Regions from separate parts of the Ruegeria sp. SAZD013 genome, predicted to be linked through region 1. Evidence: riboswitches for the same ligand, from Rfam matches in the RefSeq annotation. Region 1 holds a riboswitch; each other region holds the start of a gene.
The links. Region 1 has a riboswitch for cobalamin ahead of AC2FLU_RS17615 (ABC transporter substrate-binding protein). Riboswitches for the same ligand answer to the same signal wherever they lie in the genome.
Positions count from the first base shown of each region.

Region 2: another riboswitch for cobalamin. It lies ahead of AC2FLU_RS19755 (DUF4198 domain-containing protein); the one in region 1 lies ahead of AC2FLU_RS17615 (ABC transporter substrate-binding protein).
Region 3: another riboswitch for cobalamin. It lies ahead of AC2FLU_RS12730 (hypothetical protein); the one in region 1 lies ahead of AC2FLU_RS17615 (ABC transporter substrate-binding protein).
Region 4: another riboswitch for cobalamin. It lies ahead of AC2FLU_RS11175 (DUF1636 family protein); the one in region 1 lies ahead of AC2FLU_RS17615 (ABC transporter substrate-binding protein).

Region 1 is NZ_JBXWQT010000037.1:41-7,442, reverse strand. Features, by position in the region: gene AC2FLU_RS17630 (GlxA family transcriptional regulator) at 1-371, shown strand, start outside; partial or broken gene AC2FLU_RS17625 (ABC transporter ATP-binding protein) at 1,263-1,773, opposite strand; gene AC2FLU_RS17620 (FecCD family ABC transporter permease) at 1,770-2,819, opposite strand; gene AC2FLU_RS17615 (ABC transporter substrate-binding protein) at 2,816-3,820, opposite strand; cobalamin riboswitch at 3,974-4,165, opposite strand; gene AC2FLU_RS17610 (hypothetical protein) at 4,726-5,769, opposite strand; partial or broken gene istA (IS21 family transposase) at 6,155-7,402, shown strand, end outside.
Region 2 is NZ_JBXWQT010000038.1:266,878-274,279, forward strand. Features, by position in the region: gene AC2FLU_RS19725 (hypothetical protein) at 1-649, shown strand, start outside; gene AC2FLU_RS19730 (hypothetical protein) at 726-941, shown strand; gene AC2FLU_RS19735 (energy-coupling factor ABC transporter ATP-binding protein) at 958-1,608, opposite strand; gene cbiQ (cobalt ECF transporter T component CbiQ) at 1,605-2,384, opposite strand; gene AC2FLU_RS19745 (NikL family nickel/cobalt ECF transporter subunit) at 2,384-2,947, opposite strand; gene cbiM (cobalt transporter CbiM) at 2,944-3,555, opposite strand; gene AC2FLU_RS19755 (DUF4198 domain-containing protein) at 3,562-4,347, opposite strand; cobalamin riboswitch at 4,480-4,678, opposite strand; gene AC2FLU_RS19760 (ROK family transcriptional regulator) at 4,800-5,990, opposite strand; gene AC2FLU_RS19765 (sugar ABC transporter substrate-binding protein) at 6,180-7,199, shown strand; gene AC2FLU_RS19770 (ABC transporter permease) at 7,307-7,402, shown strand, end outside.
Region 3 is NZ_JBXWQT010000022.1:46,473-53,874, reverse strand. Features, by position in the region: gene AC2FLU_RS12755 (histidine phosphatase family protein) at 1-410, opposite strand, end outside; gene recR (recombination mediator RecR) at 492-1,085, opposite strand; gene AC2FLU_RS12745 (YbaB/EbfC family nucleoid-associated protein) at 1,147-1,500, opposite strand; gene AC2FLU_RS12740 (DNA polymerase III subunit gamma/tau) at 1,690-3,453, opposite strand; gene AC2FLU_RS12735 (protein-tyrosine phosphatase family protein) at 3,626-4,138, shown strand; gene AC2FLU_RS12730 (hypothetical protein) at 4,130-4,537, opposite strand; cobalamin riboswitch at 4,629-4,847, opposite strand; gene AC2FLU_RS12725 (alpha/beta hydrolase family protein) at 4,981-5,838, shown strand; gene rsgA (ribosome small subunit-dependent GTPase A) at 5,875-6,903, opposite strand; RNA gene ffs (signal recognition particle sRNA small type) at 7,062-7,160, opposite strand; gene AC2FLU_RS12710 (bifunctional 2',3'-cyclic-nucleotide 2'-phosphodiesterase/3'-nucleotidase) at 7,200-7,402, opposite strand, start outside.
Region 4 is NZ_JBXWQT010000020.1:982,772-990,173, reverse strand. Features, by position in the region: gene AC2FLU_RS11190 (ferredoxin-like domain-containing protein) at 1-206, opposite strand, end outside; gene cobN (cobaltochelatase subunit CobN) at 203-3,496, opposite strand; gene cobW (cobalamin biosynthesis protein CobW) at 3,500-4,555, opposite strand; gene AC2FLU_RS11175 (DUF1636 family protein) at 4,560-4,934, opposite strand; cobalamin riboswitch at 5,029-5,233, opposite strand; gene AC2FLU_RS11170 (NAD(P)-dependent oxidoreductase) at 5,336-6,331, shown strand; gene AC2FLU_RS11165 (hypothetical protein) at 6,692-7,402, shown strand, end outside.

The DNA of each region.
Region 1 (7,402 bases):
GTAATGCGACCGCCAAGCAGCGCGTTTCGCTGCAATCGCGCAATGGAATGCGCAATGCCCATCTGGCAAAGGCGATAGACATTATGCAGGACAGTCTCGAAACCCCTGTCTCACCATCCTTCATTGCCGATGTTTTGGGTATTTCCACCCGTCAACTTGAACGGTTGTTTGGTAAATACCTGAACACTTCGCCAAAACGGTACTTTATGGAAATGCGGCTGGAACGAGCCCGGAAACTGCTTTTGCAAACCGAGGCGTCGGTTACCGAAGTCGCCGTGGCCTGCGGCTTCGAAAATCCGGGGCATTTCTCTCGGGTATACCGATCCAGTTTTGGCATCACACCCCACGCGCAGCGCAACAAGATCAACTGATGAAAGATGAGTTGCTGGTTCGCGCTTACCGGCGGGGGTGCCGCGATCTGCTGGCCTCGAACTGGCCCGATCTGGCACCCCCTGATCCTGCCGGGATACCCCCTCGTTAAAAACTGGACTAGTCAACAGACCGGCAGGATTACCCACCAATAAATCTCGATATAGGCATAAGTATATCAAGAACTTGTCATCCAGAGATTTGTTGTGCCCTGTTTCGTTAATCTACCGTTAATTTAAGGCTCAAGTTGAGGCTTTGATTGTGGGTAATCTGCAATATCGACGTGCGGTCGCCGCAATTTGTTCAAGCTGATGGCGTTTCGAGATTTGGGTCAGGTCCCAGTGGTTTCCGAAAGGAATCTGTTTCACGGTTCAAATCAAGTAGTGAACATACCACAAGGGTTTGGTCGACCAACGCTCGGACGACGCGCCTGCCGATCATCTTGGAAGGCAAGAAAACGAACAAATCCTATTTCTGTTAGAATCTAGACAGCATTCGACGAGCAATTTTGCAGTTTGTGAGGAAACCCAGATCAAGCTTGCTCGCCGTTGGAATACGCCTTCGAGGCCGCAGATTGTACGTATCTGGCATGGCGCGCTGACGACGCTGATATCCTGTGCGACCAGAAGCGATCGGGATCCGTCAGTCCAGATGATAGGACAGAAACCGTTCTGTCCTGCCGGCACTATACCCCCACTGTGCTTTGACACCGAAAACTTCTGAAACGGTTTGCAAAGACAAGGCTTGTTTGGGCGGGCCAAGAGAAACCAGCTGTCCTTCTGATAAAACAGCCACGCGATCACAGGCCATTGCCTGATTCAGATCGTGCAGTGCCATCACCGTTGTCACTTTTAGAATTCGAACACAGTCCAGGATCGACAGTTGGTGATGTATGTCCAGATGGTTGGTCGGTTCGTCCAAAAGCAAAAGGCCCGGTTGCTGCGCCAAAGCCCGCGCGATGTGCAGCCGCTGGCGCTCTCCTCCAGACAATGTTGCCCATTCTCTGTGTGCCATATCGGCCATTTCCACAGTTTGCAGGGCTTTGTCGACTTGCCTGGTATCTTCGGCGCGCCAGGGCCGTAAGGCCGACAGCCAGGGCGTGCGGCCCAGCTCGACCACGGACCGTGCAGTTACGCGTTCGGCTGTATCAGCCTGTTGTTCAACAATGGCAATCCGTTGGGCAATCTGTCTGCGCGACAAATGCGAAACGGGATGGCCCGCTATGACGACTTTTCCCGAAACCGGACGTGCCAAACCCGCCAACAGGCGCATCAGAGTTGATTTGCCCGAACCGTTGGGTCCGACCAAAGCCAGTGTTTCGCCGGGCTCCACGACAAACGATACGTCTGACAGCAAAGTCTTGCCGCGAACCGAAAATGTCAGGTTTTGCGCCTCGATCTTCATTGGGCGTTCCTCTGGCCGCGCACCAGAATTACGGCAAAGGCAGGCGCACCGATCAGGGCGGTAACCACCCCAATCGGCAGAACCTGACCCGGGATGATGATGCGCGACACGATATCGGCGCCGATCAGGAAGACCGCTCCGATCAAGGCGGCCGTTGGGATAAGCCTGCGATGCCCCGGTCCTACAAGGAACCGGGCAGCATGAGGGATGACCAGCCCGACAAAGCCGATGGACCCGACGATCGAAACCATGACCGCTGTTGTCAGCGCGGTGGCGAAGATCAAGGTTGCCTGCACCCGCCGCACCGGTATGCCCAGCGAGGCCGCTGAATCAGTGCCGAAAATAAATGCGTCCAAAGCTCTGGCGTGAAAGCGGCAAATAAGCCAGCCGGCAAGGGCCACCGGAATGGCCAGATATACATCCGGCCAGCGCACGCCGCTGAGGTTTCCCATCAGCCAGAACATGATCCCGCGCGCCTGATCGGCATTGGCGGATTTGGCGATGATGAAGGCCGTTAGCGCATTGAACAACTGAGACCCGGCAATTCCCGCCAAAACGATTTGCGCCGTCGCAGCCCGCCCGCCGCCTGCGCCGGAGGCTCGGGCCAGCAACGCGACAAAACCGAAAGCCAAAAGCGCGCCATTGAACGCGCCAAAAGACAGCGACAAAGCTCCCCCGCCCAAACCAGCGATGGTAACAGCCACGGCACCCGTCGAGGCCCCGGCAGAAATGCCCAAAATATAAGGGTCAGCCAACGGGTTTCGCAGCAATGCCTGCAACACGACCCCTGCGACAGCCAGACCGGCACCGCAGGACGCAGCGACCAGAGCGCGAGGAATCCGGTAGCTCCAGATAATACCCTGATCAATTGGGTCGACGGGCAGGTCCGCTCCGGCCAGCTTGTTGACCAGAACGGAGAGAACCAAATCGGGCGACAACGAGGTTTCCCCGATCATCGCGCCCGCAAGGACCGCCGCAATCAATAGTGGCACAGTTAGGCACGCGGCCTTGAAACCCTGCCGAAAGATTGCGGCGACCTCGTTCACAAGTTGTTTCCGATGGTATCCAGCTTCTCGGCCAGATCCTCCAGTGCCGGGATTGCGCGGATGGTGGCGTCCATGGCCTGCGCATCCATAACGACAATCCGGTCATTCTTGACCGCATCCATCTGGCTGGTCACCGGATCAGCGCGCAGGAACTCCAGCTTTTTCAGGTAGTCGTCCGCAGCAAAGCGACGGCGGTCCATCTTGGCAATCACGATCACCGTCGGATTGGCCTTGGCAATGGTTTCCCAGCCCACTGTTGGCCATTCTTCATCCGTCTCGACGACGTTGCGGATGCCCAATGTGCTCATCATGTATCCCGGTGCGCCCTTCTGCCCGGCCACAAACGGATCGCTTTCCATTTCAGGAGAGGAAAACCAGAATACGGCGGACACATCGTCCAGCTTCACGGCTTGCGCCTTGGCGACGGCTGCGGCTTCACGGGCCTTGTACTCGGCAACCAGGTCCGTGCCGCGTTCGGACACATCAAAGGCTGCCGCCAGTTCTTCGATACCCTGATACAGCGTATCGGTCGAGAACGCTTGCAGGCGGGTGCCATCGCCGCCGACCGTATTGTCTTTGCCGACGCAATCCGCAGGCATCACGTAAGTTGGAATACCCAGTTCGTGAAATTGCTCACGCGTGGCGACGATGCCCTCGGGTCCGACATGCCATTCATATTGCGCTGCGACCAGTCCCGGCCGCTTGGCAACAACGCTTTCAAAGCTGGGATCATTGTCTGCCAGACGCTCTACCTTGGCATTCACCTCGGCATATTCAGGCAGCACCTCGTTGAACCAGACCGAAGTTCCAAGAACCTGCTCACTCAGACCCAGCGCATAAAGCACCTCGGTCGCGGCTTGGCCGACCGTGACTGACGACGTCACTGGCGCGTCAAACGTGACCGAGTGACCGCAGTTTTCGATGGTTAAGGGAAAGTTTCCTTCGGCGGCAGCGCTGGTAGCCAGCAAGGAAAGGCCAATCAGGCCAGTGCGTAGAAACATGACAATCGATCTCCATGTGTCAATGACCAGAGAACGGGTGAATGGGCATTTACCGAAGCAACAGACGCTTTTCTGCCTGCTGTGAGCGCAGAGTGGTACATAGCCCGCCCGGCGCGTTTCTTCGGCAACCTCCCCGGACAACCCCGCCCGGTGTGTTTCGGTTTCATACCGGCAGGTCTCCTGACTGACGGGTCTTTGTCTGTCCTGTCTTCCCAGACCGAAATGGCCCAGTGACGGAATGGACAGCGCTCGCCGCCTACAGTTGCGGGGGCAGTTCCGGTTGGCACCAAAAGGCACCTCGGATTCCCTCTTAGCCACATCGGGACCGGTAAAACGCGGGTACCTTAACACTTACTCTGCGGCAAGAAAAAACTCGGGGGTCTTTCCCATTTTCTCCCAAGGGCATGAACCTGCGCGTCTCAACATGGTGCTGACGTCAGACAAGCCGCTGAGAAGGCGCTACAATCCGCCCCGAGGACGTCGGTGTGTGATATATAGGAAAATCATGGCTGTGCGGACAGTTTCCAGCTAGCTAGTCTCACTCCGATTTCCCTGAAAACAGGGAAATTTACAGGGAATACGCACCGTTTTGGCGCTATTTTATGTCTGAGGATTCAAAATATGTAAGCAGGTCAGTGCCTTGTGGGTGAATTCCCTGGATGGGACAACAGGGAAATCAGACGAAGCATCAGTGAACCCCAGAGATACATCAGGGAACACAGATCAGATTTCACCTCAATTTCAACTGGTGGAGGACGGGAGTAGGAAGAAGAATGATCCGGGGATCGTCCCGATTCCCAGAGGGCATATTCAGCCGCTGTCTTCAGTGAAATCCTCAGGCTTTAGCTCCATGATTTCAAGGTACCTAGCGTTCGAAATTGGATCAATCCGATCGGCCTCTTCGCTTACGAATTCCGCCCAAGCAGTTGTGTGATCATTAGTTTCGTGGCCCTTAACTTCAGTACGTCCTGGACCAACTGGCGCAATATCCTCGCATCTTCGAGGTCGCGGGCATGGCTAAGCAGCATGCTGCGTTTCGCTTTCTCGAATTTTTCGTCCCTGACACGGAGCGCTTCAAGCCTTGCCGCTTCGGCTTCTTTCTTTCTTCGCTCATGGTCTTGTTTACGTTCAATCAACCACTCATGCTGGCGCTCGGCATGCTCCCGGTGAAAGGTCTCGGCCAATACTACCAGCTCGATTGCAATCTCGGTAAGACGCGTTTCAAGTTTGGCGTCCGGCTCATCCGCCCAAGATAACCGGACATCTTGCCCACGAAAGTGGTTTGGAACGATCAGAGTTAGTGGATCTTTAGCTGGCCTGTGGTCGTCGGGGTTCCGATGGTAGTTGCTCAGCCTCAAATCCGCCGTCGCGAGAAGCTTAAACGGTACATGCTGCTGATGAATGGAAATCGAGATTTCGATGGCCTCTTTTCCCTGAATGCTCGGTTTACCGCCGCATTTTGCGACGCCCAGGAAAAGTGCATTCAAGATCCTTAGCCTGCGTTGCTCGAAGGGATTGTCGAAAAGCGGTTTGTCCCAGGAGTAAGCCCACTTGCTTTCGGCAATTTTTGCCCGTCTTTTATCGTCTACGGAAAACAGACGTTGCAAAACATGGTGCCATGCGTGTTTGCCGCGCGGTACTGCGACTCGCCCAATTTTCTTAGCTATCCTAGCCCGGACGTCTTCAATTGGGGTGTTGAAGGACGGTGGTATAGGAAGCGGTGCCTCCAGGTCGACTTTGGAACCGTAGTACCGATCATAGCCTGATCCGCCAATTATCACTTCGTCAGACATTCCTGGGGCGCGTTCGGGCAGTGAAACACGTTTGACGGACTTTCCGGCTTTGACTTTGTTCCAGTGCCCTCTGTCGGGAATGGGGATATCGAACTTCCTGCAAGCATTCCTGACTGAAGTTGAAGACACTCCAACGACTTCGGGCATATCTTTCAAAGGTCGACTCCACACAATTTCTAGGAGTTCTGCCCTTGTCAGCCTTCTCGCTCCCGCCATTTTCGCCCCCTGATTTGTCGAAGTACTTGCCGATATCCTCAGCTTGCGGTGAAAAAATTGATACTCAGCTCAAACCAAGATTATTAGTGAAACTACAACTACCTGTGGCAGGTTTCGAGCCTCGTTCGAGCAGATAGAGAGTGGAATTTGAAACCAGTTAAGCAAAGCTGATCTACGCGTAAGCGCCATTATGTTAAATGCAAAACCCCGGTTGTTGATTTCCGCTGAGAAGTGACCCGGTAGGCCCCAAAATTTTCACTGAGAATTGACCCATGTGAACAACTTGCCCCGACGGTTTCGTTTGGGGAGATTTGGAGTGATCGACATGGGATTTTTGAGTGTCATACGACGTTGGGCATTGCGTGACAAAATGCCAATTCGCGAGATTTCACGGCGCACTGGGCTGTCTCGCAATACCATCAAAAAGTATCTGCGTGAGGGCGCAGTAGAGCCGAAATTCAAGACCCCCGCACGACCGAGCAAGCTGGATCCCTATGCGGATCGTTTGTCGGCTTGGCTGCTGGTGCAAACGCGTAAATCACGCAAGGAGCGTCGCACTGTAAAGCAGATGCATGCTGATCTGGTGAAGCTGGGCTATGAGGGTTCCTATGGGCGTGTCGCCGCTTTTGCCCGTACCTGGCGCGCGGATCGGCACTGGGCGGAGCAGACGACGGGTCGCGGCACATTCGTGCCCTTGGTGTTCCAGCCAGGCGAAGCGTTCCAGTTCGATTGGAGCGAAGATTGGGCCAATATCGGCGGCGAACGGACCAAACTGCAGGTCGCTCATGTCAAGTTGTCTCACAGTCGGGCGTTCCTGGTGCGGGCCTATCCGCTGCAAACCCACGAGATGCTGTTTGACGCCCATTGGCATGCGTTCCGTGTCTTCGGCGGCGTTCCTGGTCGCGGGATTTACGATAACATGAAGACGGCGGTGGATCGTGTTGGTCGAGGCAAACAGCGGGACGTCAATGCCCGCTTCAAGGCCATGGCCAGCCACTACGTCTTTGAGCCTGAGTTCTGTAACCCGGCAGCCGGATGGGAGAAAGGACAGGTCGAGAAGAACGTACAGGATGCGCGTAACCGCCTGTGGCAGGTCATGCCGGTCTTCAGCGATCTGAACGAGCTGAACCAGTGGCTGGAAGATCGCTGTATTGCCCTTTGGGCCGAGACAAAGCACCGGGACCTGCCCGGCACGATTGCTGATGCCTGGGAAACAGAGAAGCCGATGCTGATGGTGCTGCCCCCGGCTTTCGATGGGTTTGTCGAACACAGTAAACGGGTATCGCCAACATGCCTCGTGACCTTTGAACGCAATAGATACAGCGTTCCCGCCAGCTTTGCGAACCGCCGCGTCAGTTTGCATGTCTATCCGGATCGACTGGTCGTGGTTGCCGAAGGCCAAACCGTTTGCACCCATGACCGCGTCATAGAGCGCTCGCACCATAAACCCGGAAAGGTCATCTATGATTGGCGCCACTATCTGGCAGTGATCCAGCGCAAACCCGGGGCCCTGCGCAACGGCGCGCCGTTCACGGAGATGCCCGAAGCCTTCCGCCGTCTGCAGGATCACATG
Region 2 (7,402 bases), on a different contig from region 1:
CGTTGGTCCGCAGCAGGCCAGTTTCCCGCTGAGCTATACGATCCGCAGTGATTTCGTTCCGGCCTTCGACAATGCGTTGCAGGAGATCGCGATACGTGGCGGTGCGGTACCGATCCTGACACCTGTCAGGGTCCTTCCGGCCGCCGGATCAGGCCCGGTGACCGACGGCATCGCACAGCTGGCTTTGATCGGCCGGACCCTCAGCCTGGCACCGACCGCGGCGCTGCATGCCGTGGCCACCGACCCCCTGTCGCTCAGCCGTCCGACTGCGGGTGGCGGGTTCGAGGTTCTGGCACGGGTCATCGACGCCGCCGCCCCGATTGCCGGGACCATCGCGGCGGCAGACTGGACAAGCTGGGAATGCGATGCTGCTGCCTGTTCCGAGGTTGACAGCAACGATGCGCGCTTTGCCCTTTCACCGATCCTGAATGCGGCCGGTTGGCACCAGGCGGCTGATCCCGGCAATCCCACCAGCCTGTCCGATCCCGGCAGCTGGGCCGCGTGGCAAAACATCACCGGGCTTGTACCCGGCGTCACGCGGTTCGCGGATGAGCTGCAATTGCTGTACCCTGCCGAGATGCTCATCACCTCGCCGGTCTTCAATCAATTGGACAATGTCTGGACGGGAAGCGCATTCGCCGCGCCATAGGACCCCCTCTGCATCCGCAACAAAGTGATTTGGCGGCACTTGGCTTTTGGAGTTACGCTTGAACAGGAGGGGTGCCATGCGAAACCCGGAACGTTTCGAAAAATTCTACTTTGCCAAAGTTGGCATAGGCGAAGCCTGCGGTTGCGCCGAGCGCATCATCGACGTTTTCGAGTTCAACCGAAAAGGTGGCGCGCCGTCGAAACACCCGGTGAAACAGGACCGTCGCAGACGCCTATCGTTTCGCGCATGGGCAGTCAGATATGGGCTTATGAGCCGAAAGCGGAACAGCTGAACACGTATTGGTCCTGTCAGACAGCAACCAGTTTTCCGTCTCGCAAATCCAGCGCATCCGGTGCCAGTTCGGCTCGGAAGGCCGGGGAATGGCTGACAAGAAGGATCGCTTGCGGCAATGCCCGGAGGATTTCCAGCAGCCGGGCCTCGTTCCGTGGGTCCAGCGCGTTGGTGGGTTCATCAAGCAGCAGAACCTCGGGCTCCATCGCCAGAACGGTCGCCAGCGTAACCAGCCGTTTTTCACCCCCTGACAAATTGTGGGTGATGCGGTTCTTCAGATGCATCAGGTCCAGATCACCCAACACGCTTTCAACGATGGCAAGTGCTTCGTCGCGTGTTCTGCCCAGGTTGAGCGGGCCAAAGGCGATATCCTCGGCGACGGTCGGGCAGAACAACTGATCATCCGCATCCTGAAACACAAGGCCCACCCGGCGGCGCACGTCGTGAAAATCAGCCTCATGCACCCTTTGCTGACCAAAGATCCTGACCGTGCCGGACTGTGCGCGCTGCAAGCCAAGCGTAATGCGCAGCAAGGTCGATTTTCCTGCCCCGTTCGGGCCCGTCAGCGACAGGCGTTGACCAGCGGACAGGCTGAGGCTGGCACCGTCAAGAACGGGTGGCAGACCGGCGTAGGCAAAGCAGATTTCTTCAAGCGCAATCAGTGTCATGCCAAATCCAGTATGATCAGACCCGCGCAAAGGGCACCAAGACCTGCGGCAAAAACGATGTCCCTTCGGGTCAGGGCAAAGTCCTGAAGCAGCAGCATACGGCCTGAAAACCCCCGGCATTTCATCGCATCAAGTATGCGTTCGGATCTTTCGATCGCGCGTACCAGCATCATGCCCACGAGATAGCCAAAACTACGATAGGTGTGCCAGTTTGTTGCCGGGCGAAAACCGCGTACCTTCATTGCCGCGCGCAGGCGCAGGTATTCTTCCCGCAGAACCTCGATATAGCGGATGGTGAACATCAGAAGGTGAACCAGCTTTTCGGGGCAGCGCAGGCGGTGCAGGGCGTGGCCAAGCGTGACCGGCTCCATCGTGCCGACCAGCACCATCAGGGACAGGATGACCGCGTTGGCCGTCAAGGCGATCTCGACCGCTTTCCAGAAACCCTGCCAGCTTGCGGGAAACCACCAGAGCGTGAACATCGGGTCGCCGGGCATGGAGAATGGCAACAGCACCAGCATGAAAAGGATGAACCCATCCATCATGGCCATGCGTTTCAACGTTTTCCGCCAGGGCAGACGCGACGCGGCAAGAAGCGAAAGGGACACCGCCAAAGCCGCGCACAGCGCCGTCAGCGAGGACACCGCGACAGTCACCACCGCGAAGACAACCGCCATGACGATCCGCATCCTTGGATCAAGCGGGTTGATCGCGCCGCGCCGCTGCGCGCCCGCTTTGATCAGCGTGCTTTCCTGTTGCCCCAGAACGTGCGCCATCAGGCCGCCAGCTTGCGGCGTGCCGCAAAATAAAAGCCCAGACCAAATAGACCGACGATATATCCGATCCCACCCAGAACAGTTTGCAGGTCATTTTGCTCGCGGTAGGCGGCGATTTCCCGACGCAGCGGGCGCAGCTCATCCCGCACGGCCCTGGCAATGACCTGTTGTTGTTCATCGCTGAGCACCGCCGCTGTCTGGGCAGGTGCGTTTGTCGGCGCGGTGTCGGGTTCCGCTTCAACGCCCATGATCCGGGCGACATCCACAGCGGGCATGGTGACCTCGGCCACATGCCCGGCACCAAGGTTTGCAAAGAAAGTATGGGCCACCGGCGCGTTCGGCGTGTAGATAAAGAACCCGTCTGCATCTGTTACGATGCGGCCCAGCTCGGCTCCGTCCGGGCCGTTGACGATGACCTCGGCCCCGCTTGCCATGTCACCGTTGGAAAAGCCGATTTCGCCTTCGATGGCGTCACCGGATTCAAACACTCCGGCTATGACCTTATGCGCCAAGGCAGGTACGGGTGCGCAGCACAGCGCCAGAATGATCGCCAGGTACCTCAAGCGGCCGCTCCTTTGACAAACAGCTCGGGCTTGACCTTGCGCGCCAGCAAAACCGCGAACCCGGTCAGGATCGCCTCGATCGCCATGACAGGAATATGTGCAAAGAAAACAAGCTTGGCCGCTGGCAGGAATGCATCCCCGGACAGGGCCAGTGAAAACGCAACCATGCCGGTTGTGGCGGCGATGGCAAAGGCACCGCCGACCCCGCCCCATATCGCACCTTGCAGAGGTGAGCCATGGGCGATCAGGCGGCCAAAGATCAGCCCGGCCAAAACCGCGGGCAACGCGATGTTCAGGGTGTTGATCCCCAATACCGTCAACCCGCCAAAGCCAAAGAAGACGGCCTGCAGCAAAAGCCCGACGAACAGGGCCGGGAATGCGGCCCAGCCCAACAAAAGCCCGGCCATACCGTTGAGGATCAGATGCACTGACGAAGGGCCAATCGGCACATGGATCAGCGATGCCACGAAAAAGCTGGCAGACAGCACCCCCGCAGTGGGGATGCGATCAAGATCCAGCGACCTGAGGCCCATGGCAATCCCACCCGCAGCAGCGACGGCTCCGCCGATCACGACAGGGTTGGACAAGGCTCCGTCAACGATGTGCATCTACGGTTACTCCAAATCCCAGGCGCGGATCCAGATGACCGCGTCCTGGCTGAGTTCTTTGCCGTTGTGTTCGGTCACGGGACCGGCGCCGAGCGCTGCAAAACCCCAATATCCGGCTTTCGGAACGCCGAACGTGAAATACCCGTTATCATCCGAAGTTGCGACCAATGCACCACCCGGCAACGGCGAGACGGTCGGGGCCGAAGCAGCCGTGCTTTCCATGTCCGGTTCTGCGGCCATGTACTCGATCTCGATCTCGGCACCCGCAACCGGTTGGCCTTCGGCCATTACCCGACCCGTAAAGGTCGACCCCGCGATGATGTTGGTCGGTTTGTTGAGCGGGATGATCTCAACCGGCAAGCCCACCGGGTTCATCCAGTCGGTCGGCAGTTCGTTGCGGTTCAGGAATGCCTTGGCGATCTGCTGGATATAGACATCCTCAGATCCCTCATAATAGGGCTGGGGAACTGTCACCAGCACATAGTCGCCCGACCGTTTGACGGGTACATAACCCTTGAATGCCGCGCCTTCGTTTTCGCCGCCGGTGAAACGTACGGGTTCCAGGGTATCCAGCAGGTCGGTTTTCTGACCGTTGTGGATCACGTAGAATTCCTGCGGCTTGTCCAGATCCATGACATGCCCGTTCGAGAACGGATGCCAGAAGATCAGCTTGACCGGAACATTCCCCGGTGCGTCGATCATGGTGTCAGAGGTGTATTCCAGCAGGAAATGCGCATTTGCCATCGCTGGAAGCGCCATCGCCACAGCGGCTGCAGAAAGCAGCTTGGTCATCAATAGTCGTCCTTGTCCCTTCGTACCAACCCCGGTACGAGATGCGTTTTGACTGCGGGGACGTCCAAGCCGAGCTGCTTTTTCAAGCATCCTGCTCCGACGCACATCCCGTCGCCGATTAGGAGTGCCCTTGTCAAAGGCACATGTCCGGCAGGTATCCTGACTTGCGGGTCAAAGCGTTGGGCTGGCCTTCCCGGATTAACTCCAGTGGCACTTCAGCCCTGCTCGCCGCTTACAGTTGCGGGTGCAGTTGCGGAATTGGGCCAAAGCCCGCACCGCATTCCCTATTGATTCCAGAGCACGCCCCGGAACCGGACATGCCGAGCGGCTTGCCAGACTTCTTCAGCATCCGTCAACGATCAATTGCGCTGGCTGTCAAAAAGTTCAGCGGGCAATGCCCTTTTTCCGGTTGATCCGCTTTGGATACAGGTCGGGGTTTTTCGGGGATGAACCTACCCTTCGAGCAGGTATCTTTCCGACAATGGCAAACTGGCCGCCCCCAATGACCGGGCATCCGGGCCCGCCGCCCCTGCCAGCACCAAGGGCCGTTCAAGCCCGGTCAGGTTCATATGGGATAGTTTGAGCTCAACCCTTTCCACCAGCCGCGCCTTGATATCAGCAGGCATCCAGCCATCAATCTTGACACATTCGAAATCGATCAGGCTGCAAGAAGAGACGATGGCATGGGCGATTCCGTGCGCCGCCTGGTTCAGCCAATTCTCAAGGAGGGTTTCCGGTACGTCCCAATGCCGTGTCGTTTCCCAGATTGAGCCGGCTGTTTCGGCATTCCCACCAACTGCGCGCTCCAGCACATAAAGACTGGCGACATCTATCAATGGTTTCACTCCGCCTGCGTCGTCCGGCACAGGCAATGGACCAAGCGCACCGGCATTTCCCCGCCCTGAAAAGATGGAGCCGTTCAGAACCACCCCGCCCCCGATGAAGAAGCCGACATAGAAATACAGGAAATCTCGTGGGCCTTCTGCAGGGCCAAACACCAGCTCGGCACCGCAGGCCGCGGTTGCGTCGTTCTGCAAAAATACCGGCACGTCATAGCTTGCGGCTAGCGCGCCTTTCAGGTCCGCGTCACGCCACGGATCCATTTTTTCCTGAGGAACCTGCAATGTTTGTGCCCAGTCCCAAAGGTAGAACGGCATGGCAATCCCAAGGCCCGCGATTCTGCTGCGCGCCTCGGGCGACATTGACGCCATCACTTTGTCGAGGCTTTCTGTGGAAAAGCTCAATGTCGCCTCGGGCGTTGGAAAATCATAGGTCCGCCGTTCGCGGTGCCTGACGTTGCCAAGAAAATCCGTCAGCACCAGTTCGGTACTACGCCGCCCGACTTTGAGCCCAAAGAAATACGCGCCGTCCGGGTTCAGGCGCATGGGAACCGATGGCTGCCCGACTTTTCCCCGGATCGGTTCGCCCCGCAACAGCAACCCATCGTTCTCCAACTGGCGCATGATGACCGAGACCGTCTGCGCCGACAGGCCGGTCATGCGCGCGATTTCAGATTTTGCGAGGGCCTGATGGCGCCGGACCAGTGACAGGACAAGCCGTTCATTTCGGGCCCGCATTCCACTTTGGTTGGTGCCGCGCATGTCTGGCTCGCGTACGCCAGTAGTATTGCCCAGAGAGTTCATTGCAGACACGGCCATCCCCTTCATGACGACAATGTAAAAACCCTTCCTTTCTGTCAATAATAAATAAGAGTGATTTATTTATTGACTCGAAATTCGAATCTTGTGATGGTTTTTATGTGAGATCGGGCCGGTTTTCGCCCGATCAAACGTATGCCCGGAAGGGCATTGGGAAAACTGGGAGGACTACCGATGAAACTTGCGAAACTTGCAGGCGCCACGGCGCTGGCGGTTACGGCCATGGCAAGCAGTGCAATGGCCGAAGGTGAAACCGTTTGCCTGATCACCAAGACGGATACCAACCCTTTCTTTGTTAAAATGAGAGAGGGTGCCACAGCTAAAGCCGAAGAGCTTGGCATGACGCTGAAAGCCTTTGCCGGCAAAGTCGACGGAGACCACGAAACTCAGGTTCAGGCCATTGAAACCTGCATTCTGGATGGCGCAAAGGGTATCCTGCTGACCGCGTCGGATACGTCGTCCATCGTTCCGGCGGTGCAGCAGGCCCGCGATGCCGGGCTGCTGGTGATTGCGCTGGACACCCCACTTGAGCCTATCGACTCGGCCGACGCGACCTTTGCCACGGACAATTTCCTTGCGGGGCTTCTGATCGGACAATGGGCAAAAGCCACGCTGGGAGATGCGGCAAATGACGCCAAAATCGCCACGTTGGACCTTGCGGTCAGCCAGCCCACTGTGGATGTGCTTCGCAATCAAGGGTTCCTGCAGGGGTTCGGTGTTGATCTGGCCGATCCGAACGTGATTGGCGATGAAAACGACCCGCGTCTTGTTGGCAGCGATGTCACCGCTGGCAACGAAGAAGGCGGTCGTCGCGCCATGGAGAACCTGCTGGCCAAAGACCCGACGATCAACGTGGTGCACACCATCAACGAACCGGCGGCAGCGGGCGCTTATGAAGCGCTTAAGGCTATCGGGCGCGAAAATGACGTGTTGATCGTTTCCGTCGATGGCGGCTGCCCTGGCGTGCAGAACGTGGCGGACGGCGTCATCGGTGCAACATCACAGCAATACCCGCTGCTGATGGCATCGCTGGGCGTTGAGGCCGTCAAGAAATGGGCGGACGAAGGCGTGAAGCCCGAGAACACACCCGGTAAGGACTTTTTTGACACCGGTGTGGCGCTTGTGACGGATAAGGCCGCCGACGGCGTCGAGTCCATCTCGGTTCAGGAAGGCATGGACCTCTGCTGGGGTTAAGCTGAATGTTTGGAAGGCCGCTGCGCGGCCTTCCACTTATCAAAACCACCCACACGCCTGAAACCTTGCTAAAGTCGTCATAAACCTGACGCTTTGGGGGAAGTTCCATGTCCGATTCTTCACGACAAGCTGACGATTTCGAAACCGCCGCAAAAGGCAGCCCGGAGCAAGTCGCCGAGTTTGACGATCACCAACGCGGATTT
Region 3 (7,402 bases), on a different contig from region 1:
TGTTCCTTCAGAAATGAGTGTACTCTATCGTAGATATCATCGAAGCTTTCCCCACCCGGGCTGCGGAAGAACCAATGATAGCTTTCATAGGAACAATCGATTTGCTCTCGGATGAAATCACGCGTTGCGCCTTCCCATTGCCCAAACGCGATTTCCATAAGCCGTTCATCATATATCAACTCATGATGAGGCGTCGTTGCTAAGCGGGCGGTATGCACTGCTCTCTCTTGCGGGCTGACGAAAACGCGCGAAGGTGCATTCGGTATTCGCCTGAGTATCTCATTTTGCTTCCGGGCCTGAGACTTGCCAATTTCCGTCAACGGGGAATTCATGCGCCCTTGGAACTTCCCGAATGTGTTCCATTCCGTTTCGCCATGTCGCAGTACAATAAGATCTGGATATTTGTGCAATATATGTACCTGAATTGAATACCGTTGGAGACGCCGTTCTTGCTGACTCTTTTTTAGGGACGTTGATTTATAAATGCTGACCTAAATTTCCTTACGCGCCCTGAGCGCCGCCGTAATCGTCCCATCATCCAGATAATCCAACTCTCCGCCGATGGGCACGCCTTGCGCCAGTGAGGTCAGGCGCACCTGACCTTCCAGCTGGTCCGCGATGTAATGGGCGGTGGTCTGACCGTCGACAGTGGCGTTCAAGGCAAGGATCACTTCGGTGATCCCTTCGGCCAGAACCCGATCCCTGAGGCGGGGAATGCGCAGTTCGTCGGGGCCGATGCCGTCCAGTGCGGACAGCGTGCCACCCAGCACGTGATAGCGGCCTTTGAAGACCCCTGACCGCTCCATCGCCCAGAGGTCGGCGACGTCCTCGACCACGCAGAGTTCGCCGGTCGCTCGGGCCTCGCTATTGCAGATGTCACAGATATCCGTGGTGCCCACGTTGCCGCAATTCAGGCATTCGCGGGCGGTGATGGCCACTTGCTGCATGGCGCCTGACAGGGGCGTCAGAAGCAGAGCGCGTTTGCGGATCAGATGCAGCACCGCACGGCGGGCCGAGCGCGGGCCGAGCCCCGGCAGTTTGGCCATCAGGTCGATCAGATTGTCGATTTCGCTGTTCGTGCCCATGGCCTGCCCTGCTTTGCACCGGAGGGAGCCTCCGGCGGGAGTATTTGGGAAAAGATGAAGCTCAGAACGGTAGCTTGATGTCCTTCGGCAGGCCCATGCTTTCGGTCAGCTTGCCCATTTCTTCCTGTGAACGTTCGGCAGCTTTAGCCTGAGCGTCCTTGATGGCGGCCAGGATCAGGTCTTCGACCACTTCCTTGTCGTCGCCGTTGAATATCGACGGATCGATGTCCAGCCCCTTGAGTTCACCCTTGGCTGTGGCCGTTGCCTTGACCAGCCCCGCACCGGATTCGCCGACAACCATCATGTTGTTCAGCTCTTCCTGCATTTCGGTCATCTTGGTTTGCAGGTCTTGTGCGGATTTCATCATCTTGGCCATGTCGCCCAGTCCGCCAAGCCCGCCGAGTCCTTTCAGCATCAGTCGTCTCCTGTGTTTCTGTTTGGTTCTAAATACGGACCGCAGGCAGGCGGCACAAGAGGTCTCCCGCCTGTCCTGATCAGAGCGTCGCCGACCGATCAGTCATGCGCCTGCATTCCCACCCTCAGTTGTATCGTGGAGGGGCGTGAGTATGCCGGTTTCTTGAAACTTGGACCCACAAGCTTAGGGCTAATCCTCTTCGAAGGGGTCCCATTCATCTTCGACTTCGGGAAGGGCCTCAGTCTCAACCTTGGCGGCACGCTGTTCAGGTGTTTCGATCCTTATGATCCTCGCCTTGGGGAACTGCGTCAGCACGGCCTGAACCAGCGGGTGTTCTTCGGCCTCGGCTTTCAGGGCCAGTTCGGCCCGGTCCCGCACTTCCGCGATGGTCGCGGCATCCCCGTCCGAGACAATGGAGACGGCCCACCGATTGCCAGTCCAGCGTTGCAGGGCAGAGCCCAATCGCGACGCCAGATCCGACGGTGCCTGAGGCGTCGGGGTGAATTCGATCCGGCCGGGCTGGTACGACACAAGGCGCATGCCGCTTTCCACCTCGACAAGCAGTTTCACATCGCGGTTTGTGCGGATCAGTTCCACCACATGCCCGAAGGTTGGATAGCGGGCCAGGGCCGTCTGGGCATCCTGCGCCAGCGCGGCAACCGGTGCGCCACCCGCGCCGCGCGGGGGCGATGCATAGGCAGGCGGCGGGGTCGCGTTGGATTGCGTTGCCACCGGGGCCTGCCGGGACATTGACATGCCCCCGCCCGGCCCGCCGGGTGGCGAAGGTGGGGCGTCTTGCAGCCGTTTGATCAGCTCTTCGGGGCTGGGCAAATCGGCGACATGCGTCAGTCGGATAACAGCCATTTCGGCGGCCATCATCGCGTTGGGCGCGGCAGAGACTTCCTCCAGCGCCTGCAGCAGCATTTGCCACATCCGGGTCAGAACCCGCATCGGCAAGGCCTCGGCCATGTGCTGGCCCCGTGTGCGTTCGTCGGGGGAAACCGTCGGGTCCTGGGCCGCGTCAGGTGTGATCTTTACGACGGACACCCAATGCGTGATTTCGGCCAGATCGCGCAGCACGGCCAGAGGGTCCGCGCCTTCCGCATATTGTCCGCTCAGTTCAGTGAGCGCCCCTGCCGCGTCACCGCGCAGGATCATGTCCATCAGGTCCAGAACACGACCACGATCCGCCAGACCCAGCATCGCACGGACCTGATCGGCGGTCGTCTCGCCAGCCCCGTGTGAAATCGCCTGATCCAGCAGTGAGGTCGCGTCCCGGGCCGACCCTTCTGCAGCGCGGGTGATCAGCGCCAGCGCATCGTCGGCGATCTGCGCGCTCTCGGCCCCGGCGATCTTGCGCAGCAGGCCGATCATGTCTTCGGGCTCGATCCGGCGCAGGTCAAAGCGCTGACACCGCGACAGAACCGTGACCGGCACTTTGCGAATCTCGGTGGTCGCGAAGATGAATTTCACATGTGCGGGCGGTTCCTCGAGCGTCTTGAGCAGCGCGTTGAATGCGCTGGTCGAGAGCATGTGAACCTCGTCGACGATGTAGATCTTGTAGCGCGCGCTGGCCGCGCGATAGCGGACACTGTCGATGATCTCGCGGATATCGTTGACGCCGGTACGGCTGGCGGCATCCATTTCCATCACATCGACATGGCGGCCTTCCATGATCGCGATGCAATGCTCGCACTGACCGCAAGGCTCTGTTGTCGGCCCTCCGGTTCCATCCGGTCCGATACAGTTCATGCCCTTGGCGATGATCCGTGCCGTGGTGGTTTTACCCGTTCCGCGAATGCCGGTCATGACAAAGGCCTGCGCAATCCGGTCGGCTTCAAAAGCGTTTTTCAGGGTGCGCACCATGGCATCCTGACCCACCAGGTCGGCAAAGGTTTCCGGGCGGTATTTGCGGGCGAGAACCTGATAGGCGGGGCTGGGCGTGTCTGTCATGTCTACTCGCTCGGATTCGGTGCTTCGGCACAGCGTAGTGGCGGCGGCAGTCCGCGTCCACTGTGGGGCGTGATGATTTTTTGTTTCAGAAACGGGCTGGTTTCCAACTAAACTGGTCCAGCGGATTTAATGGCTCATTTCTTAAAGAGTACCTTGGGGGAGGACGCACTTCATGTCGCAGCTGGTCATTTTTGCTCTGCAGGTCGGAGGCGGAACGCTTGCCCTTACTTCAATGCCCGGGCGTGGCGGGGATTACGTCGGCGATCTGGATATGATTGCGGCGTGGAAACCGGGCCTTGTGATTTCAATGACGACGGATGTTGAAATGCTTCAGGATGGCGCGCAGCACTTTGGCAGCGACATCCAAAGCCGTGCCAGCCGGTGGGTTCACCTGCCGATCGAAGATTTTGGAGCACCGACGCAGGCGGTTCAGAAGGCCTGGCCAGAGGTCAGCGCCACGGCCCGACATGCGCTGTCGGGCGGTGGCCGGGTTCTTGTGCATTGCCGTGGGGGGTGCGGCAGATCCGGGATGATTGTTCTGCGACTGATGGTTGAATGCGGTGAACGCGCCAGCGACGCACTGGACCGCCTGCGGGCCGTGCGCCCCTGCGCTGTCGAAACCGATGCGCAGCTGGCCTGGGCGTCCCGGATCACCCCGGCACAGGTGGAAGTGGGATCAAGCTGACAGCTGCTGGGGTGCGTAGCCGGTTTTCCGAGGCCGGATCGTTGAAACCTCGATCATGGCGCAAGGCGGGTTCGCGACAATGCCCGAGGGCAGCGTGCTGAATGTAGGTCCGAAGATCAAATCGGCATAGGCATCAAGGTCCCGAATTGCCGTATCAGGGTGCGCCCCGCAGAAAACGCGAACGCTGTCGGATCGCGCTCGGATCGTTGCCATGCACCCTTCCGCGCAATGTGATAGCGCGCTGCTGCCTTCAAATTCGAAATCCTCGCTGGTGGCCGAAACCGCCTGCGCCATGGCTTCGGAAATCGAGCGGGCCAGTCGCGCCAAAGCCGGGCAGGTTTTGCCCGTCCGCTGGCACACTGTTGCGCTGTATTCGTGTGACTTTGTCTTCCAGATCATCCTGCGCCCTCCGCGCGTGGTGGGCTGGAATATTGGGGCAGGTGGGACAGCATTTCGCCGTCAGGACCTGCCCGGACACCCCGCCCGAGTTTCGGTTTCAGTTCCGATGGCAGGTCTCCTGACTTGCGGGTCATTGCTCTGCCGACCTTCCCAGCCCATAGGCCAGTGGTATTTCGGCATTGCTTAACGCTTACAGTTGCGGGGGCAGTCGCGGACTTGGTTGATGCCTGCGTGACCAGACAAACCGCACCGTGTTCCCTTTTCATCCCGACCTCTTGTGGGGGCCGGAAACCATCACACAACCGCTAGCGTCTGATCGCGTTCCGAGTCAAGCCGATCTTTAGGCCGGACGTTTGGTCATGCTGGATGCGGTTTACGTTCCGGCCTAGTGTCGTCAGCATCGAAGGCAGGCAAACCGATTGTTTCAGCGAAAGCCGGGAATCATGTTGGATACGGAACAGACGGTGTTGATCGAAGATTTCCGCTTTCCGTCAGGGTCCGTGACCTTGTCGGCGCGGTTGCATCGGCCAGTGGGTGAGCCGGAAACCGTTGTCGTGCTGAACAGTGCCACAGGCGTGCCGCGTGACTATTATCAACACTTCGCGCGATGGCTGGCTACCGAGCGGGGGATAGCTTGCCTGACCTATGACTATCGGGACTACGGGCTTTCTTTGGTCGGTCGCCTGAAAGACGCAACTGCAACAATGGCGGATTGGGCATTGATCGACATGCCAGCGGCACGGGCCGAATTGCGCAGGCGATTTCCTAAGGCGCAGCACTGGACCATTGGCCATTCGGTCGGTGCGATGCTGGGGCCGGTGCAGCCGGATATCAACCAGATCGACCGTATGATCTGTGTGTGTTCGGGGCTGGTGACTTTGAAAGATCACCCATGGCCCTATCGGGGGTTGGCGGGGCTGTTCTGGTATGGCCATGCACCGCTGATGGTGCGGGCGCTTGGCTATCTGCCTGGCAAAGCAATCGGGTTTGGCTCGGACCTGCCAGCCTCGGTATACTGGCAATGGCGCAAATGGTGCACAGCTCCTCTTAGCTACGTTCCCGAGATCGGGCAGAATTTGCCTGATGCGCATTGGGGCAGTTCTGGAACAGCTGTGGATCTGTTCACGTTCGAAGACGACCAGATGGTTCCGCCCGAGGCGGTTTGGCGCCTTGCCGATCTGTATGGCCCCGGGGCCAGACGCCACCTTCTGAAGCCTGCCGAATTTGGGCTGCCGGAGATTGGTCACATAGGCGCATTTGCCCGGCGCAATGCAGCGGTCTGGCCGCGCCTGATCGCCTGATCAGACGCGACGCAGGTTTTCCATAACACCTTGCAGCTATGGCCGTTTGCGAAGCTTCTTGTCCTGCATGACACCGCGGACCATCTTGCCGAACGCCTTGTCCCGCGCCCGCGATTGCGCAACGGTTTCCGAGTTTCGCTGATCTTCGCGCCGCAGCTTGCGCCAACGGTCCAGCCGCGCCGGATCAAGAACGCCCTTGCCTATTGCGTTCTGCACGGCACAGCCGGGCTCGGTCTCGTGCTGACAATCCGAAAAGCGGCAGCTTTGGCCAAGCTCTGTGATGTCCGAGAACACGTTGTCGATCCCGTCCTGAGCGTCCAACAAACGCAATGCGCGCATTCCCGGCGTGTCAATCAGCCAGCCACCGTTACCCATCCGGTGCAACGCGCGCACCGTTGTCGTGTGCCTGCCCCGTGCGTCGTCTTCGCGAATTCCAGAGGTGGCGAGGTTTTGATCCGTCATGGCGTTGCTGAGCGTCGTTTTACCCACGCCCGACGACCCGACCAGCGCGCCGGTCTGGCCTTTGGGGCACCATGCCAGAACCTTTTCGATATCTGCCGGGTCCAGCGCATTGATCGCCATTACCGACAAAAAAGGGTCCAGAGATTGCACTTGTCCCGAGAAACTGCCGGGGTCATCCGACTGGTCAGCTTTCGTCAGGACAACGACAGGATAACATCCGGCCTGATGTGCCAGCGCCAGATAACGTTCCAGCCGGGGCAGGTTGAAATCGGCGTTGCACGAGCTGACGATGAACAACACATCGACATTGGCTGCTATCAGTTGTGTTGCGGCACCTGTACCGGCAGCCCTGCGTTGCAGCAGGCTGCGCCGGTCCAGAATGTGACGCACGCGGTTTTCGGCGTCGGCGAGGACCCAATCTCCAACGGCATATGAACCGGTCGGATTATCCGGTGTCAGCAAAGGGATATCACCATCCGGGCTCAGCCCGATCAGACGGTCCCGATGTACCGATGCGATACGAAAGGGCGTGTCAGAAGGAAAAACCGCATGCTGCGCGGCAAAGTAAGAGGACCATCCCAGGTCCGAAAGCGTATAAGACATTTATCTGCCTGTTTTCAGAAACAGCAATGCCAACGGATGGCAAGCGCGCATCCGCAGGTCGTGTGTTCAGGCAGTCCGGTGATTCCGGTGAATCAGAACCAGTCTGCCCGAAGGGTTTTCACTACAATCATAAAGCCCTCCTGTGGCTGTGGTTCACGAAGTGAGAGGTTGGACATCGACCCAAGCGGGGCTCGTTGTGGCTGCTTCCTTCCGGACCTGACCAGGTTGGCGAGGCGCTCGCCCGCGCCAACCTCTCGAGTCCGGATATAGGGAAGGCAACGGGAAAAGACAACCCGTCAGAGCGTCAGGCGGATGCGTTCAAATCCCCTGCCATCCGAGCCCAGCAACACGGGATCGAACCTGCGCAACTCATCCAAATATTTCGGGGCGCCCGGACCTGTTCGAAGAATTGTTGTCACGCCCCGCTGCGGCATCAGCGAGAACGGGTAGGGCTGCGTGACGATCGGATCGGGCGGAAGGTGCTGCGCCAGGTAATCCC
Region 4 (7,402 bases), on a different contig from region 1:
TCATCCACGCCGCGCAGCTGCAGGTTGGCACGATTGGTCAGGTCAATGGTGCCGTTGCCGAACTGTTCAGCCAGTTCGCACAAGCCAATAGCCTGCCTGGCATTCAGTCGCGCCAGACGCGGACGGACCCGCACGACCAGCCCGTCGCCTGACATCATCGGGCGATGCGCGCCGGGACACCAGCCTTGAACGATAGGTGCACTCATCTCAAACCCTCCAAATCGGCCCGGATCGAATTCCGGCGCGTGTTCCAAAGCCCCGCTTCCAGCAATGCACGGAACCTGTCTTGCATGGCCTGATGGGCCTTCGGGTTGGTCTCTTGCAGAAAGGTATCAACGGCCTCATTACCCAATGTGGCTTCGTGATAGAGATCAAACAGATGCGGAGCGACAGTGCCGGACAGATGCGCGAAAGAGGCCATGTGATCCAGCGTCGCAGCAATCTCGGCGGCGCCGCGAAAACCATGGCGCTGCATCCCCGCAATCCAGCCGGGGTTGGCAGCGCGGGCATGAACGACGCGGCTGATTTCTTCCGGCAGAGTCCGGGCGCGCGGATTATCTGGGTTGGTGTTGTCCAGATGGTAAAGCTGAGCGGTGCCCCCAGCGACCTTTTTGGCGGCGGCAAAACCGGCTTCATGCGTGGCATAGTCGTTGGCCAGCAGCAGGTCAGTTTCCGTCAGATCCTGGAGGTGAACAAAACTGTCGGCATTGGCGACACGATCCGTGATTCCCGCTTTGTCCTGCGCGATGTGTTCACCTTCCAGCGCGTACGAGCTGGCCTCAAGCCATGCCTCCCCGGCTTGGGCGCGCGCCTCGTCCGTATAGGTCTCGGACAGATGGGTCATGTTCAGGCCGTAACTGCCGGGTGCCGGGCCAAACACCCGCGTAGCCGGGGCGTGACCGGCATAGGGGTTCCAGTCGGTCGCTTCATCACGCTCTGACAAAGCCCGAACCGCCTGACCATAAAGGGCTGACAATGTGGGGAACACATCGCGAAACAAGCCCGAAACCCGCAGGGTGACGTCCAGACGCGGGCGGCTCAGGTCGGTGATGGGTAAAACTTCGATACCCGAAACCCGCTCGGATCCCTTGTCCCAAACCGGCTTTACACCCAGCAGGTGCAGGGCCATGGCGAATTCTTCGCCCGCAGTGCGCATGGTGGCCGATCCCCACAGATCGACAATCAGCCCTTTCGGGTAATCACCTTCCTCCTGCAAGTGCCGCCGTACCAGTTCCTCGGCCAGTTTCACGCCTTGCGTGTAAGCTGCGCGGGTGGGCACAGATCGCGGATCGGTGGTGTAAAGGTTTCGCCCGGTCGGCAGCACGTCAAAGCGGCCCCGATAGGGCGAGCCGGACGGGCCAGCCTCGATCCTCTTGCCGGCCAGCGCATTGATCAGGGCCTTGCGTTCGGCATGGGCGGATGGGGCTGGGTCGAAACTGCCGGTCACGTCCGGTACACGCCCATAGACGTGCAGCCCGTCGCCGAACTGACTTTCTTTGATATCGCAGACAAAGCGGTCAATGCGCGTGATTGCTTCGGCGGTGCTGGTGGCCTGATCCAGACCCAGATCGTTCTCCAGTCCAATGGCCTGTGCTTCTTCCCGGATATCTTCCTGCAGCCGGTCGCGGCGTCTGGGGTCAAGACCGTCCGCGTTTGAAAATTCGTCCAGCAGGGCTTCCAGCCGCACCATCCGGTCAGGCGTTCCGCTTTCTTTCATGGGAGGCGGGATGTGGCCCAGGGTCACCGCGCCGATCCGGCGTTTGGCCTGCGCGGCCTCGCCCGGGTCGTTGACGATGAACGGGTAGATCACCGGCAGGTCACGGATCAGTGCCTCGGGCCAACAGTTTGCCGATAGGGCGACTGATTTGCCGGGCAGCCATTCCAGCGTGCCATGCGCACCGATATGGATCAGCGCATCCGCTCCAAGACCTTTGCGCAGCCACAAATAGAAGGCGACATAGCTATGGCGCGGGGTGCGCGAAAGGTCGTGATAGTCGTCATCGCGCAGCTCGGGTGTTCCGCGTTCTGGTTGCAGTGCGACCAGTGCCTTGCCGCGTCGCAAAGCCGTGAAGTGAAACGCGTCATGAGCGAAAATTGGGTCTTGCTCGGGATCGCCCCATACGGTGTGCAGATCGGTGCGCAGGGTCTCGGGCAATTCAGCGAGTGCACTCAGATAATCCTCAAGCGGCCACGATACCCGGGCGTCCAAGAGTGTGTCGGCAATCGGTTCGGCAGCCGTGATGTCGTAGCCTTCACCGTGAAGATCAGACAGCATCGCTTCGGCTGAGGCCAACGCGTCGAGACCGACCGCATGGGCCATCTGCCAGTCTTTGCCGGGATATGTGGACAGTACCAACGCGGGGATCTGGTCTGCCTTGGGTTTATCACTCAGAGCAAGCCAGCCCGATACCCGGTCGATGATCGCCTCGATCCGGTCCGGCTCGGCCCGATGCGCAAAACGCGAGTATTCCAGATGTGGATCGCGCTTGCCCGGCTCTTTGAAGGAGGCAATGCCTGCTGATATTCGCCCGTCCACTTCGGGTAATACCACATGCATGGCGAGGTCGGCGGGTGACAGGCCGCGTTCGGCCTCGGCCCAAGCCTTGCGTCGCGAGGTGGCGAGGGCGACCTGAAACACCGGCACGTCCGCCGCGTCCAGAGGCGACATGCCAGACGCGCCCTTGCCCGAGAATGAAGTGGCGTTGATGATGGCCGATGGTCTCAGGGCAACGACCTGTTCCCTGAGCCAGTCGGCAGCGGCCGGGGCCTTGAGCGACGGGGCGAACAAACCAACCGCCTGGAACCCGCGGGCGCGCAGGCTGCGGATCAGGGCCTCGACCGGGGCTGTGTCTGCTGATGTCAGATAAGCGCGGTAGAAGGTTACGAGAATCCGTTTCGCACCGTTCTCGAACGCGGAATCCACCGGGATGACACCCTGTTCCGGGCACCACGCACCGCATTCGGGCAGGGTTTTCGCGCCCATCACCGGGCCGGCATAAAGCCCTGCTGCTAACGCCATCTGGGCCAATGCGGCCTGCGCGGCGACTTCTCCGCCGGTATCACACAGATGTGCCAGCCGCCGCAGGGTCGAGAGGGGCAGGGTCGAATACTCATCCAACCGAGTGTCTTCGCGCCCATCCGCCGGTAAAACGGCCAGCGCGATGCCTTTGGCCTGTGCCAGTGCCAGAACCTGTTGCAACCCGTAAGACCAATAGGGCACGCCACCGATCAGACGGATCAGGATGCCCTTTGCGCCTTCAAGTGTCTGTTCAACATAGGTGTCGACGGACAGTGGGTGTTTCAATGCTGCAAGATTGGCCAGTCGCAAGGTTGGCATCCGCCCCTCAGGTCCGCCGCCGCGATGCCAGCCCGCCGCGAAAGCGCCCAGGTCACTGTCGGAAAAGGACAGCACAACCAGATCGGCCGGGCTTTGGCCCAGATCGGTTGGGGTCTCGGTTTCCTCGAGCCCGTGGCTTTCGCGAAAGACGACGTGCATGACTTACTCGGCAACCTCGGTCACACCCACTAGGATATCACGGATCTCAGCCTCTTTGATGTCGTCATGTTCGGCAATGACGACCAGGCGCGAGCGGCGCTCTTCACCGGGCTCCCACGGGCGGTCGTATTGGTGACGAACCCGTGCGCCGACAGCCTGAACCAGCAGGCGCATCGGTTTGCCTGTGACGGCGGCATAGCCTTTGACGCGCAGGATATTCAGCTCAGTTGCCAGACGTTCAATCCTGGCAACCAGTTCCGCCGGGTCGGTCTGTTCCGGCAACTCGACGATGATGCTTTCGAAATCGTCATGCTCATGATCGTGATGGCCATCGTGATGTGACGGGCGCGCGTCCATGTCATCTTCGGCGGCAGCCTCAAGGCCAAGCACGACGCGTACGTCGACGACACCCTCGGCAACCTCGACGACAGGAAGCGGGCGCGGCGCCTCAGCGGCGATGATCTGTTTAGCTTTCGCGACACCTTCGGGACCTGCCAGATCGGGCTTGGTCAGCAGGATGATATCCGCGCACGAGATCTGATCCTCGAACACCTCGGACAAGGGTGTTTCGTGGTCGATCGAGTCATCAGCCAGCCGTTGGGCATCCACCGCTTCAACGTTCGGAGCAAAGCGACCGGCGGCCACGGCCTCGGCATCGGCCAGCGCAATAACGCCATCAACGGTAATTTTCGAACGGATATCAGGCCAATCAAACGCTTTCAGCAGCGGTTTGGGCAGTGCAAGGCCGGATGTTTCGATCAAAATGTGATCCGGGCGCGGTTCCAGCGCCATCAGCGCCTCGATGGTCGGGATGAAATCGTCGGCCACGGTGCAGCAGATGCAGCCGTTTGCCAGTTCCATGATGTTTTCCGCAGGGCATTCCGGAATCACGCAGGACTTCAGGATGTCGCCATCAACACCCACATCGCCAAACTCGTTAACAACAATCGCAAGGCGCTTGCCCTGCGGGTTCTGCATCAGATGGCGCACCAGCGTGGTTTTGCCCGAGCCCAGAAAGCCGGTGATCACAGTGACGGGGAGTTTTTCAAGGTTCGACATGATCTCAGGCTCCAATCGGGGGAATGCGCGAGGCGCAGTTTTTGCGGAAATGTTCAGGACGGTCGCGCCATTTCACCAGACCATCGCCTGTGGCCAGATACTTAGTCGCGCCATCGATGATGACATCGACGTGATCGATTTCGTTCAGATTCTCGTAAACAAAGGTCCAGCGATCCGGCCCGCCCCGAAGCACGATGGAACAGCCCTGATCGCAGTTCGAAAGGCATTCGACCGGTTTCAGAATGATGCCATCCGGCAGGACAGCCTGTTCCAGGGCCTTGTGCAACAATGTGCCGGGTCGCTCAGCGTCATCCTCGACGGGCAGACCCCGGCGGCAAGTCGTGCAGACCAGTAGCTCTACCGGTGCGTTCTCGCTCATGTCTCTCATCCCCCCAAATCCTCTTCGCGGGGGACGGGGTTTCATGCGGGCACCACGTCTGCACATGGACCCGACACCGGAACACCCCGCCCGGTTTCAACTTCGGGTGTTGGCAGGTCTCCCGGCTTGCGGATGCCAGAGCGGTCGCTCTGTCGGATGTCCCGCCTTCCCGGCACAGGCCAGTGGCATTGGGCATCCTCTCCGGTCACGGTCGCGGGGGCGGCTGCGTTTGGCGGATGAACCGTTGACGCATTCCCTTTTCATCGGCTGTCGCCGACACCAACGACAGGGACATGCGGCACCGCTGACCCGCTTGTCAAGCGGTTCGCGCGCAACAAATAAGCCAAGGAGAAAAAAGCGACCTGTAGGCGTCGTTCGGCGGCATGAAGAATGTGTTCGGTATGTGGTCGCATGACGGGAAAACGACGAACTTGGAGATGCGTCATATGAAAGTGGGATTTATCGGTCTGGGTAACGTAGGCGGCAAGCTTTCGGGATCCCTTTTGCGCAACGGCATTGATCTGACTGTGCATGACCTGAACGCGGATCTGGTGGCCGAGTTTGTCGCCAAAGGTGCAAAGGCGGCTGAGGGGCCCGCCCAGTTGATGCGCGATTGCGATGCGGTGATCACCTGTCTGCCGTCTCCGGCAGCATCGGATGCAGTGATGCAGGAGATGTTGCCCGAAGTGGGCCCCGGCAAGATCTGGATGGAGATGTCGACCACGGACGAGGCCGAAGTCAAACGCCTGGGAGCCGAAGTCATATCGCGCGGCGGTGCGGCCGTCGATTGCCCGGTTTCTGGCGGGTGCCACCGTGCCGCGACGGGCAATATCTCGATCTTTGCGGGCTGTGACCGGGAAACGTTTGAACGAATTCTGCCGTTCCTGACGACAATGGGTCGTCGGGTTTTGCACACCGGCGAACTGGGCTCGGCCTCGGTGCTGAAAGTGATGACCAATTATCTTGCCACCGCCAACCTGATCACCTGCGCCGAAGCACTGGTTACGGCAAAGGCTGCGGGGATGGATCTGAACACGACCTATGAGGCGATCAAAATCTCGTCCGGCACGTCCTTCGTGCACGAAACCGAAAGTCAGGTCATCTTGAACGGGTCGCGCGATATTTCCTTCACCATGGATCTGGTGAAGAAGGATATCGGTCTGTTTCAGGAGGTCGCCGACCGCGCCGGGGTGCCGCTGGAAATAAACCCGGTGATGATCAACATCTTTAACGATGGTATCGCACGCTATGGCGAACGCGAGCTTTCACCAAATATTATCAAGCGGCTGGAAGAGGCAACCGGCCTGGATATCACCGCCCCGGGCTTCCCTGCCGAAATGACGGATGATGAGCCGGAGGAGCCGGGATACGAGGTTGTGCCACAAGGGCGCGCCTGAACGTAAAGCACATACCAGACAAAATCGCGCCCCTTGAACGAACAGGGGTAGGCAGGAGTTCCGAAAAACACGCCATATCTGGCCCGCAATTCGACAGAATCGCGGGCCTTGAACGTCTTGAAATACCGAGCGTCACACGCGTGTACTGCGGGGTTAAGTCAGCGATTTGGATGTTGTTGGAGGCGAGTACCGGAATCGAACCGGTGTACACGGATTTGCAATCCAGAAAGAGCGTAAGCAAAAACAACGGCTTATGGGTGCAAAACACCTCCTGACAAAAAGTGAACAAAAAGCGAAAGTTTCAACGCTGTTTGCGTGCCAGAATGCTCACAAAATCGTTTCTAACCTTGGGATAATTCGATGAGTTGGGCGGTTGCAAATGAATGCGCAGAGCGTCGCTTCGGCAGCGCCGCGCGCAAGCAGATCATCATGTTCCTGGCCGATAAGGCGAGCGATGATGGCTCAGGCATCTGGTGCTCCAAGGGGACCATCCAGCGCCACACTGAGCTCAGCGAGAGCACGGTGAAGCGCACCATCATCGACTTCCTCCGCGAAGGCATTTTGATCGAGACGGGGCGGCGGCAGTGCAAGAACGGCTACACCGTCATTTACCGCATCGTTCTGGAACGCGTGGCCGCGCTCGAGCCCACGGCTGAGCCCGACATCGAGACGGGGGTCACTGTGAACCCCGTCCAGCCTGAACCCGGCACGGGGTCCACGGTGAACGGGGTACGGGGTTCACGGTGGACCCCAAACCATCCTAAAACCATCCATAAACTACCTACGCGCAGGCGCGAGGCGGCGGAGGTGGAGGTTGAAGCTCTTGAAACTGAGAAGATCTTGGCGGCGTATCCCGAGGACAGGATCCGAGACCGGCGGACCAGTCTGCGCCTGATCGCTGCAGCATTGAAAGCCGGTGTGGAGCCCGATGACCTGAAACATGCGGTCAAAGCCTATGCGAAGGAAAGCGAAGGATACACGCGCAGCAAGGTCTGCTTCTCAGACAACTGGTTCAAGATGTGCCGATGGGAGAAGGGGCTTGCCCAGATACAGGCGGACCGGGAGAAGGCG